DNA from 2 places in the Pseudoalteromonas sp. SCSIO 43101 genome. Region 2 is predicted to be linked to the other one. Evidence: predicted binding sites of a transcription regulator. Region 2 holds the regulator's gene; the other holds the start of a gene.
The links. Region 2 encodes sigma-54, which starts transcription at its own class of promoters, with help from an activator protein. Its sites were predicted from a motif close to GTTGGCACGNNNNTNGNNT; they were not measured.
Positions count from the first base shown of each region.

Region 1 (5,081 bases), 1.5 Mb from region 2:
TTAAAACACCATCCATCCTCTGCCTCTCCTATGCTAGCGCGATTAGCGCATCGCCAGTGGCAACAGAGTCACCCTCAGCTACTAATACTTCTGCAATTGTACCTGAGTGTACGGCGCGAACTTCTGTTTCCATTTTCATCGCTTCCATGATAATAACCACATCACCTTCATTTACTGTTTGGCCTGGTTTCACTTTCACTTTGAAAATATTACCAGCCAAAGGCGCATTGAGTGTTTCGCCTGCTGACGCTGAAGCAGACTGAGGAATTAATTCACTGTCTTTTAAAGTTACTTCTTTAAGCTCACCACCTTGTGCTACGACGACATCGTAAACTTTACCATCAACTTTAACGCTGTATTGCTCCGCTTTTACAGGGCTTGAAGAAGCAGGTTTGCTTTCAGACTTGGCAACTTCACCTGTTGGAATTGCTTCAAATGCATCTGGGTTGTTGCGGTTTTTAATAAATTTAAGGCCTATTTGTGGGAATAATGCATATGTAAGTACATCATCAATCACGTCATCAGCAAGTTCTAAACCTTGCTCTTTGGCTTCACTTAATAACTCAGCTTCAAGTTTCTCAAGTTCAGGCTCTAATTTATCTGCAGGACGACAAGTAATTGCCTCTGCGCCTTCTAGCACTCGTTCTTGCAGCTCTTTATTCATAGGTGCAGGAGTGGCACCATATTCACCTTTGAGCACGCCCGCAGTTTCTTTAGTAATGGTTTTGTAACGCTCGCCAGTTAATACGTTAAGTACCGCTTGGGTACCTACAATTTGCGAGGTTGGCGTAACCAAAGGAATAAAACCTAAGTCTTCACGAACACGTGGGATCTCAAGTAATACTTGATCAAGCTTATCAGCCGCGCCTTGTTCTTTAAGCTGGTTTTCCATGTTAGTTAACATGCCGCCAGGTACCTGTGCTAATAAGATGCGACCATCAACGCCTTTTAAGCTACCTTCAAAAGCAGCGTATTTCTTACGTACATCACGGAAGTAAGCTGCAATTTCTTCTAATTGGTTTAAATCAAGGCCAGTATCTCGCTCTGTGCCTTCGACAATTGAAACTATTGTCTCCGTCGCGCTATGACCATAAGTCATACTCATTGACGAAATCGCCGTATCAAGCATATCAATACCTGCATCGATTGCTTTTTGATAAGTTGCAGTGCTTAAGCCAGTAGTAGCATGGCATTGCATCGCAATAGGAATAGACACGGTTTCTTTTAGGCCTTTGATCAACTGCTCACAATCATATGGCTTTAATAAACCTGCCATATCTTTAATACAAATCGAATGACAGCCAAGCTCTTCAAGCTGTTTTGCGAGTTTCAGCCACATATCAAGTGTATGTACAGGACTTACTGTGTATGAAATTGTACCTTGAGCGTGAGCTCCCACTTTAACAGCTGCTTTAATAGCAGTTTCAAGGTTTCGTACATCGTTCATCGCATCGAAAATACGAAATACATCAACCCCATTTTTGTGTGCTCGCTCGACAAACTTTTCGACCACATCATCAGCATAATGACGGTAGCCTAAAAGGTTTTGTCCACGAAGTAACATTTGCTGCTTAGTGTTTGGCATTGCAGCCTTTAGTTCGCGAATACGTTGCCAAGGATCTTCACCTAAATAACGGATACACGAGTCAAACGTTGCACCCCCCCATGATTCAATTGACCAATAACCCGCATTGTCGAGTTTTTCGGCTATGGGTAGCATGTCGTCTAAGCGCATACGCGTTGCCAAAAGAGACTGGTGTGCGTCACGCAATACTAATTCGGTTAATTTTAATTTAGCCATGTTCGAGCTGCCCCGTTATTTTTGTTTATTTCGAAATTGAGCGATTGCAGCGCTTATTGCTGCAATATGTGCCTGAGGCACACCCTGTTGAGGTTGAATTTTTGCTGTTCGCGTAGGTTCTGCACTTGCTGGATCATCAAATCGACCCACTAGTTTTGACATTAAAGTGACTGCTGTAATCAGAATAGTCAGAAAAACAAACACGCCTACCATGCCTGTTACCATCAAACTGGCCGCAGTGGTGAGTAATCCACCTATATCCATACGACTCCCCTCGCTTACTTAAAATAAAAAGTTATTTTTGTTAAATAATTATGCACCAATAATAACAAACCAAAATCATTTGTATAGCACCATTGTAAATTGGTAAAACCAATTAATTTTAAAATAACATGCCACACATATAATTAACACCCTACATTTCCATCATTCAAAGCCTCGATATAGATGATATAAATAGTCGATATAGCCATAAGTTATATGTTCAGCTATTAACTAAAAACCAGCAAGCGTCTAAAAACCACACACAACAAGGTGTTAGACTTTACCAACCAATAAAAAGTTAAATTGGTCTTACCAATACCGTGGCAATCTGATGTTTTCCTCATGCAACTCAATATGAAAAAATATCACTATGAATAACTTACATGCTTACTCGTAAATGTTACCAAGTGATGAACATCTACCAGCATCACAAATAAAGGTAAACCATTGAAATAAAACAAGTAAAACATCTGGCACAGAACTCGCTTCAGTTACATCGAACTTTAGAAAATTTAAATAGCCAAGGAGACCATTATGTTACGCTGGACCATTACTTTTTTAGTTATCGCGTTAATCGCAGCAGTGTTAGGTTTTGGTGGTATCGCAGGAGCCGCTGCAGGCATCGCTAAAATTATCTTTTTTATATTTTTAGTACTACTAGTTATTTCACTGGTATCTGGAGCTCTTAGAGGTAACGCCCCTAAGTAGTTATAAGCAAATAACCACTTAATTTATTTTATTTACAAGGAATTTCGTTATGAAAAATTCAACTTTGAAAGCCGCTACTATCGCTCTATTTTCAGGTCTATTCATCATGGGTTGTGAAGATAACTCGGCAGAAGATGCAGGTGAGCGTATTGATGAAGCAATTACTGATACACAAAATGCTGTTGAAGACGCATGTGAAGAAGTAAAAGAAGGTGTTAACGCAGAAGAAACTAACTGCTAATCACAACACTTTATGAAGAAAGCGGCCAAGTGTCGCTTTTTTTGTGTATACAAGTTAGCAACTCTAGGCTGCCTGCTGCTTGTGTCAAGGAGCTTGCTAACTTTACTTTTTCCCCCAGAAACTCGCTAATTTGTTGGGTTTCGTTCCGTTTTTCCCTACGCCATATAGGTCGTCATTTATGGCGACACGTGTTTTATCACACATACGTGACGGGCTAAAGCCAGACTTACAGCCGCATAAATTGAGAGAATCGCGCGAAATAAATTTCACGCCTACGCGAGGTAAACCCGCAGCTACCTTAAGCTCGCAACTTTACTCTTTCACCTAGAAACTCGCTAACTTGTTGGGTTTCACTTACAACCCGTTGTGAGGGGCTCGTTTGTCGTTACACTCGCTATATGCCACTTCCCATCAACAAAGCTCACTTTTGCTACATCACTCACAGCAAAATCACCAGGTACATTCAAGCGTGTTAAGTTACTTGCTAACTGTTGTTTACAGTATGGACCTGTATCACCATGCATCACTAACACAGGCTTATTGGTGTGCTTTGCGAAGTCACTGATGGCATCACGGTATACTTTAAAAGCATCACAGTTTGAGCGCTGTGATTCACTACAAACTGGTTTACTGGTCGGGTGGTAAATATCAGCCTGAAAGCCAAACACATACGCCTTAGCATCTTGCTGAATGAGTGCTTGTTTTAACCAAATTAAATTGTACTTATCACGTTTGTCGGCTGCATCAAGTGCTGCGCTTTTGTCACTTTTTAAAATTTGCGAGCGACCATTAAAAGTACCTGGTATATGTAAGGTGCGAAACTCAATGCCATCGAATTGCCAACGAGCATTCTCTAGCATTTCAGCTTGTGTTACATAACCCTGTAACTGTTTTGCTTTTTGTCTATAAGCATCGTCGAACATTAAGCCTTTAACAAAACTTAGCCGTTCGAGCTCATCGAATTGAGGAGTTAATGTGACGCGGTCGCAATCTGTCCACTCATTATCACCTGGGGTGTAAATAAAAGGCTGCGTAGTCAGCGATGTTAATAACGCCTTATTAGTTTGCAAAAGCTTATTCGTGCAAGCAAGCGCTCCTGATTTCATGTCGCCAAGGTGCATTAAAAAGCCATGGGGTGTTGTAGCGATTGCCTTAGTAATTTTTCCGTCATTTGCGAGATTAATTTCATCAATCGGGGTGTATGGCATATCGCCCATAACTAAAAAAGTATTTGAAGTCATTGCAAGCGCTAATGACATTGAACTAACAAACATACAACTTACCCCTAAAAATACAGATACCTTAAGCTCTCATAATGACAACTAAATGAAAACCAACTGCGGCAGTTTTTTTCTATCAATGTTAAACTGCTGCCAGTCGAATAAGTGAGTCTGAGAATGACATTAAGTACAAATTACACACTAGATAAACCGTATTATTACGAATGCTTTGATGAGTCTTTACCTTATTCATCACAAGCCAAGCCTAAATACCTGCTGTTGGCATTGTTAATAACCTTAGGCTTATTAGCTTTTTATCAATTAGAGAACCATTATCTGGGCAGCTTTATGATTATGCTTGCTGTCGTTGAGTGTTTATCGTTTTATTACAAGCGCCCATGGTGGGTCGCAAGACAAATGATGAGCCGAGCATCAGGTAGCGAAGTGACCATCACCTTTGATGATGAAGGAGTGAAGGCCGAAAACCCACATAAAAGCTACCAATTAAGCTGGCAACAAATTAGTGAGATTATTGAAACTGAGCGAGGTTATATTTTAAAGGCGCAGCGCGGTATGCAATATATTTCTAAACAAGCGCTAAATGATGAAATAACAGCTGAACTAAATAAAAGAGCCACTCAATGAGTGGCTCTTAAAAATATCTATCGCTGATTAAACATTGCCCGGATTTGGGTTAGATTTCTCTGCTTGGATTCGCATGTAGATTTCTTCACGATGTACTGATACATCTTTAGGTGCATTTACACCAATGCGAACTTGATTTCCTTTAACACCAAGAACAGTAACTGTTACTTCGTCACCGATCATAAGGGTTTCACCTACTCTA
Region 1 is NZ_CP072673.1:2,689,333-2,694,413, forward strand. It holds gene J8Z25_RS12490 (sodium ion-translocating decarboxylase subunit beta) at 1-16, opposite strand, end outside; gene oadA (sodium-extruding oxaloacetate decarboxylase subunit alpha) at 29-1,801, opposite strand; gene J8Z25_RS12500 (OadG family protein) at 1,817-2,065, opposite strand; gene J8Z25_RS12505 (DUF1328 domain-containing protein) at 2,600-2,773, shown strand; gene J8Z25_RS12510 (hypothetical protein) at 2,823-3,014, shown strand; gene J8Z25_RS12515 (hypothetical protein) at 3,365-4,288, opposite strand; gene J8Z25_RS12520 (YcxB family protein) at 4,412-4,879, shown strand; gene csrA (carbon storage regulator CsrA) at 4,907-5,081, opposite strand, start outside.
Region 1: a site for sigma-54 is predicted at 2,535-2,553, ahead of J8Z25_RS12505 (DUF1328 domain-containing protein). Genes of this name have one in related genera too.

Region 2 (5,081 bases):
CAAATCAGGTTCCCAGTGTGGGTTAGGTAAAAAACGTGCATCAAATACGTAATCAGCTTCTTTTGGAATACCGTGTTTAAAGCCGAAAGACATAAAAGTGATAATCAGTTTTTTATCCTTTTTACCCAAAATCTTTTCGCGAATTGATTCAGCTAACTGATGAACACTGAGATCTGTGGTATCAATCATAAAATCAGCACGAGTGATCAACACATCGAGTAAGACTTTTTCTTGTTTAATGGCCAGATCAAGTGGCAAAGAATCAATGGATAATGGGTGTAAACGACGAGTCTCTGAAAAGCGTTTTATCAGGGTTTGGTCATCACTGTCTAAGTAAAAAAGTGTTGGATTTGCGAAACCTGGAAGGTACTCAAGAATATCATTAAATTCTTGCTGCTCTTTTGGAAGGTTACGCACATCAATACTGACCGCTATTTTATCGTAGTTATCTGATACGCTACGCACGAGCGAAGGCAGTAAATTGACTGGAATATTATCAACGCAATAATAACCTAAGTCTTCAAGTACTCGTAAAGCGACCGATTTACCTGAGCCTGAGCGACCGCTGATAATGATTAATTCCATTTATGCCTCTGCTGATATAACCTGAAACAGTTGCTGATCGGTAGTAGCACTACGCAGCTGTTTACAAAACTCTTTATCTTTAAGTCTATCAGCAATTGTTGATAAGGTCTTTAGATGAAGCTGAGAGTCACCATCTGGTACGATGAGTGCTACAAAAATGTCAACAGGGCGATTATCAATTGCATCAAAATTGATTGGGGATTCACTCACTATGACAAACGCCTGAGGTTCATCGGCGCCACTCATTCGGCCATGTGGAATAGCAATACCTCGGCCAATACCAGTGCTACCTAGCTTCTCTCGGTTGAGTAAAGCATTTAGGATATCTTGTTGAGATAAATGAGGAAGCTGCTGGTGAGCCAGTTCGCTGATATATTCAAGAATTCTTTTTTTGCTATTAAAAAGGACCGCAGCTTTGCTGCAGTCCTGATTAGTAAGTGAACTTAGTTTCATAATTTAATGTCGAGCTAATTTCTCTTTGTGTTTAATGACTTGGCGATCAAGCTTATCGATCAACGAGTCAATGGCTGCGTACATATCTTGATGTTCTGTAGAAGCGAACAATTCGCCTCCGTTTACATGTAAAGTTGCTTCTGCTTTTTGGCTTAATTTTTCTACATCTAGAATGACATGAACATTATTAATATGGTCAAAATGCCTTTCTAGTTTCGCAAACTTGGTGTTTACATAGTCTCTTAATGAATCAGTGATTTCTACATGACGACCAGTTAAATTTAGTTGCATAAGCATTTTTCCTTCTATGTAAAACGTCTAAATCAAACTCTTACGCTGATTAGACGGAGGTATTGCTAGAGACTCACGATATTTTGCAATTGTACGTCTAGCTACTTTAATTCCTTGCTCAGCCAATATATCTGCAATTTTGCTATCACTCAATGGTTTAGCCGAGTTTTCTGCAGCGACTAACTTCTTGATTAAAGCGCGTATTGCTGTTGAAGAACACTCACCACCATTTTCAGTGCTGACATGGCTTGAGAAGAAATATTTCAACTCAAAAATACCCCTAGGGGTATGCATATATTTTTGCGTTGTTACTCGTGAAATCGTCGATTCATGCATTTCGACCATTTCAGCAACATCATTTAGCACCATCGGCTTCATTGCTTCTGGGCCATGCTCAAAGAAAGCTTGTTGTTGTTGAACGATACAGTTGGTCACTTTTAATAGTGTATCGTTACGGCTTTCTAAGCTCTTAATAAACCACTTTGCTTCTTGTAAGTGAGAGCGAATAAATTGGCTGTCGCTACTTGATTTAACAGAGCGAGACATAGCCGCATATTGGCTGTTCACTCTAATCTTTGGCATACTATCTGGGTTTAACTCAACCACCCAGCGACCTTTTACTTTTTTCACTGATACATCAGGTATGACGTACTCAGACTCTTCGCGTACTATGCTATCCGCAGGCTTAGGGTTTAAGCTGTGAATTAGCGTCATTACTTCTTTAAGCTCATTTTCTTTAAGCTTAGTCTTTTTCATCAAAGTTCGATAGTCGCGACTCGCTAATAATTCGATATGCTCAGATAAAACCATTTTAGTTTCAGCTAAATATGGCGTGTTTGCATCGAATTGGCGAAGTTGAATACACAGGCATTCCTGTAAACTACGCGCCCCAATACCGACAGGATCAAACAATTGAATTCTCTTTAGGACCGCTTCGACTTCATCAAGTTCGATTTCTTCTTCATCACTATTTTGATTAAAGCTCTCGACGATATCTTCACAGCTTACCGTTAAAATACCAGAGTCATCGATAGCCTCAACAATTGCCACAGCAATCGCTTCATCAGTCGGACTAAAGGGAGTTAGCTGTAATTGCCACATAAGGTATTCGTGAAGGGTTTCGGTCGATGCACCTTGATAAATAGATTCATCTTCTGGCATTGGCCCTGATGATGTTGATGGAGCGGCACTCATGTACTCATCCCATGTAACATCCATGGCTAAATCGTCACTTACAGTGTCTTTATTTAGAGCATCACTGCTTTCTTGTTCATATTCGCTAGGTGCTTCGTCTGCAGAAGCGCTGACTTGCACATCGTCAGATTCAGCTTTTTGCTCATTTTTGCCGATGCTTTCTTCGTTGTAATCCGCTTCTTCCACTTCAAGTAAAGGGTTACTATCTAGCGCCTCTTGAATTTCTTGTTGGAGATCCAATGTACTGAGCTGCAACAAACGAATAGCTTGTTGCAGTTGTGGAGTCATTGTAAGTTGCTGGCCCATGCGCAGCTGTAATGATTGCCTCATGTATCCCTAACAATCCTTTTTTTAAGTTATCGATAACTGTGCAAAGACAGTTAAGTTATTATCGATTTATTGTCATTGTTATAAGTCTAGCAGATGCTCTAGTCGGTGGCGTAATGGTTACAGCCTAAATTGCTCGCCTAGATAAACATCGCGTACAGTTTGGTCAGCTAATACGTGCTCAGGTGTGCCTGATGCAATTAGCTCCCCATGAGAAACAATGTAGGCTTTTTCACAAACATCAAGGGTTTCTCGAACATTATGGTCAGTAATTAGTACACCAATACCACGATTTTTTAGGTGCTCAATAATTTTCTTTATATCTAACACTGAAATTGGATCAACACCAGCAAAAGGCTCATCTAAAAGGATAAATTTAGGATTAGCGGCTAATGCGCGAGCAATTTCAACGCGGCGACGTTCACCACCAGATAGCGCCATACCTTGACTATCACGGATGTGTTGGATGCTAAATTCATCTAATAAGCTATTTAGAGTTTCTTCCCGCGTGGTTTTATTTAGATCTTTACGAGTCTCTAAAATAGCCATCAAGTTTTGGTAAACTGTTAACTTTCGAAAAATCGAAGATTCTTGCGGTAGATAACCAATACCCAACCTCGCACGGCTGTGCATTGGCAAAAGGGTAATATCGTTATCATCGATGCTAATTTTACCTTTGTCGCTCGGAACTAGGCCTACAATCATGTAAAAAGTCGTGGTTTTACCAGCACCATTTGGGCCAAGCAAGCCAACAATACTGCCTGCTTCAACTTCCAGACCGACATTTTTAACCACTTGGCGGCCTTTGTAGCTCTTAGCTAAAAGCTCTGCTTTTAATGTGCTCATGGTTGGCCTTTATTGTCTTTTTTATTTTCAACAGGTACTAAAATAGTGTGTACACGATCTGATGAGTTTTCGTCTTTTTCAGCACTGATAAGCTGCTGAGCCATATCATAGGTAATGCTTTTCGCTGTTACTTTTTGACCAGCTTGGGTAACTTCAGCTTCACCGTTTAAGGTTAAGAAGCGTTTCGCAACATCATAACGAACTTCTTCAGCACTGGCGCTCATTACGGAACCATCCGTTTGTTTTTCTTCGAAGTAAGCTGGTTTGCCTGTTGCAATAATTAGCTCTACAGTACCTTCGGTATCACCGCCGTGTGCTTCAAGACGTTCTGCTGTAATACGACGATTACCATGCACGATCTCTACGTTACCTTCAAATATGCCAACGCCATCTTTTAGTTTACCAACTTGGCGATCTGAGCTAATGCTAATTTGTGCGCCAGTTTGCTCGGCAGCGGTGCCGGAAAACGCAATCAATAAGCTTGGGATCAGGAGTAATTTCTTCAGTTTATTGGTCATAGTATATGGTTCGTGTATGGTTAGTTAACTCAACAATTTCGGTTTTTAAATCGGCTTTTAAGCCTTTACCGGTAATCTTTAAATTCGGTCCTGTTAGTGTTACAGGTTGCTTTGAAAACATGGTCATTTTATTAATGTCGACATTAATGTTTTCTGCTTTTATATCTTCGATCATACCGTTATGGGTTAAGTTTTTAGCAACTACATCCCCTTCAAAAATCAGCTGATCATTTTCGTATAAAGTGGCTTCTTTGGCTTTTACTTGCCAAACCTGCTGGTCGCCATAAATAGTAAATACAGGTTGCTCAAAAAAGGTAAACCCTAATTGTTGATACAACTCCATTTTAGCCGCAGCTACTTTATGACTGATTTTTCCTTGCTCGTCATAAGCAGTTTGCTTTAACGCCACCGCAGTGTAATCAGGCGTTGCAATGATCTCGTCTTCACTAGTTATTGTGTCTGCTGATTGATTAAAGTACGGATACCACAACCACACCATGCAACAAACAAAAACAACACTCAGTAAAATACGGGCTATATTCATGCGCTGGTTCCATCGCTAGTTAACGGCTTACCGTTTTCTAACATCAGTAAATCAGTTAATTCACGCACGGCTCCAAAGCCACCTGGTAATAATGTGGTGTAATGAGCCAGCTTTTTAATTAGTGGGTGTGCGTCGTTAACAGCAACAGCAAACCCTACTTTTTCCATTACTGGTAAGTCTGGACCATCATCACCAATATAGGCAATTTGCTCATCAGTTAGCCCCAGTTTATCCTTTAACTCTTGATAAGCAATTAGCTTATCTTCTTGTCCCTGATAAATGTGCTGAACTGTTAGGCTAGTCATTCGCTGCTGAACTATTTG
Region 2 is NZ_CP072673.1:430,074-435,154, forward strand. It holds gene rapZ (RNase adapter RapZ) at 1-585, opposite strand, end outside; gene ptsN (PTS IIA-like nitrogen regulatory protein PtsN) at 586-1,038, opposite strand; gene hpf (ribosome hibernation promoting factor) at 1,042-1,329, opposite strand; gene J8Z25_RS02095 (RNA polymerase factor sigma-54) at 1,357-2,853, opposite strand; gene lptB (LPS export ABC transporter ATP-binding protein) at 2,971-3,696, opposite strand; gene lptA (lipopolysaccharide transport periplasmic protein LptA) at 3,693-4,214, opposite strand; gene lptC (LPS export ABC transporter periplasmic protein LptC) at 4,204-4,758, opposite strand; gene kdsC (3-deoxy-manno-octulosonate-8-phosphatase KdsC) at 4,755-5,081, opposite strand, start outside.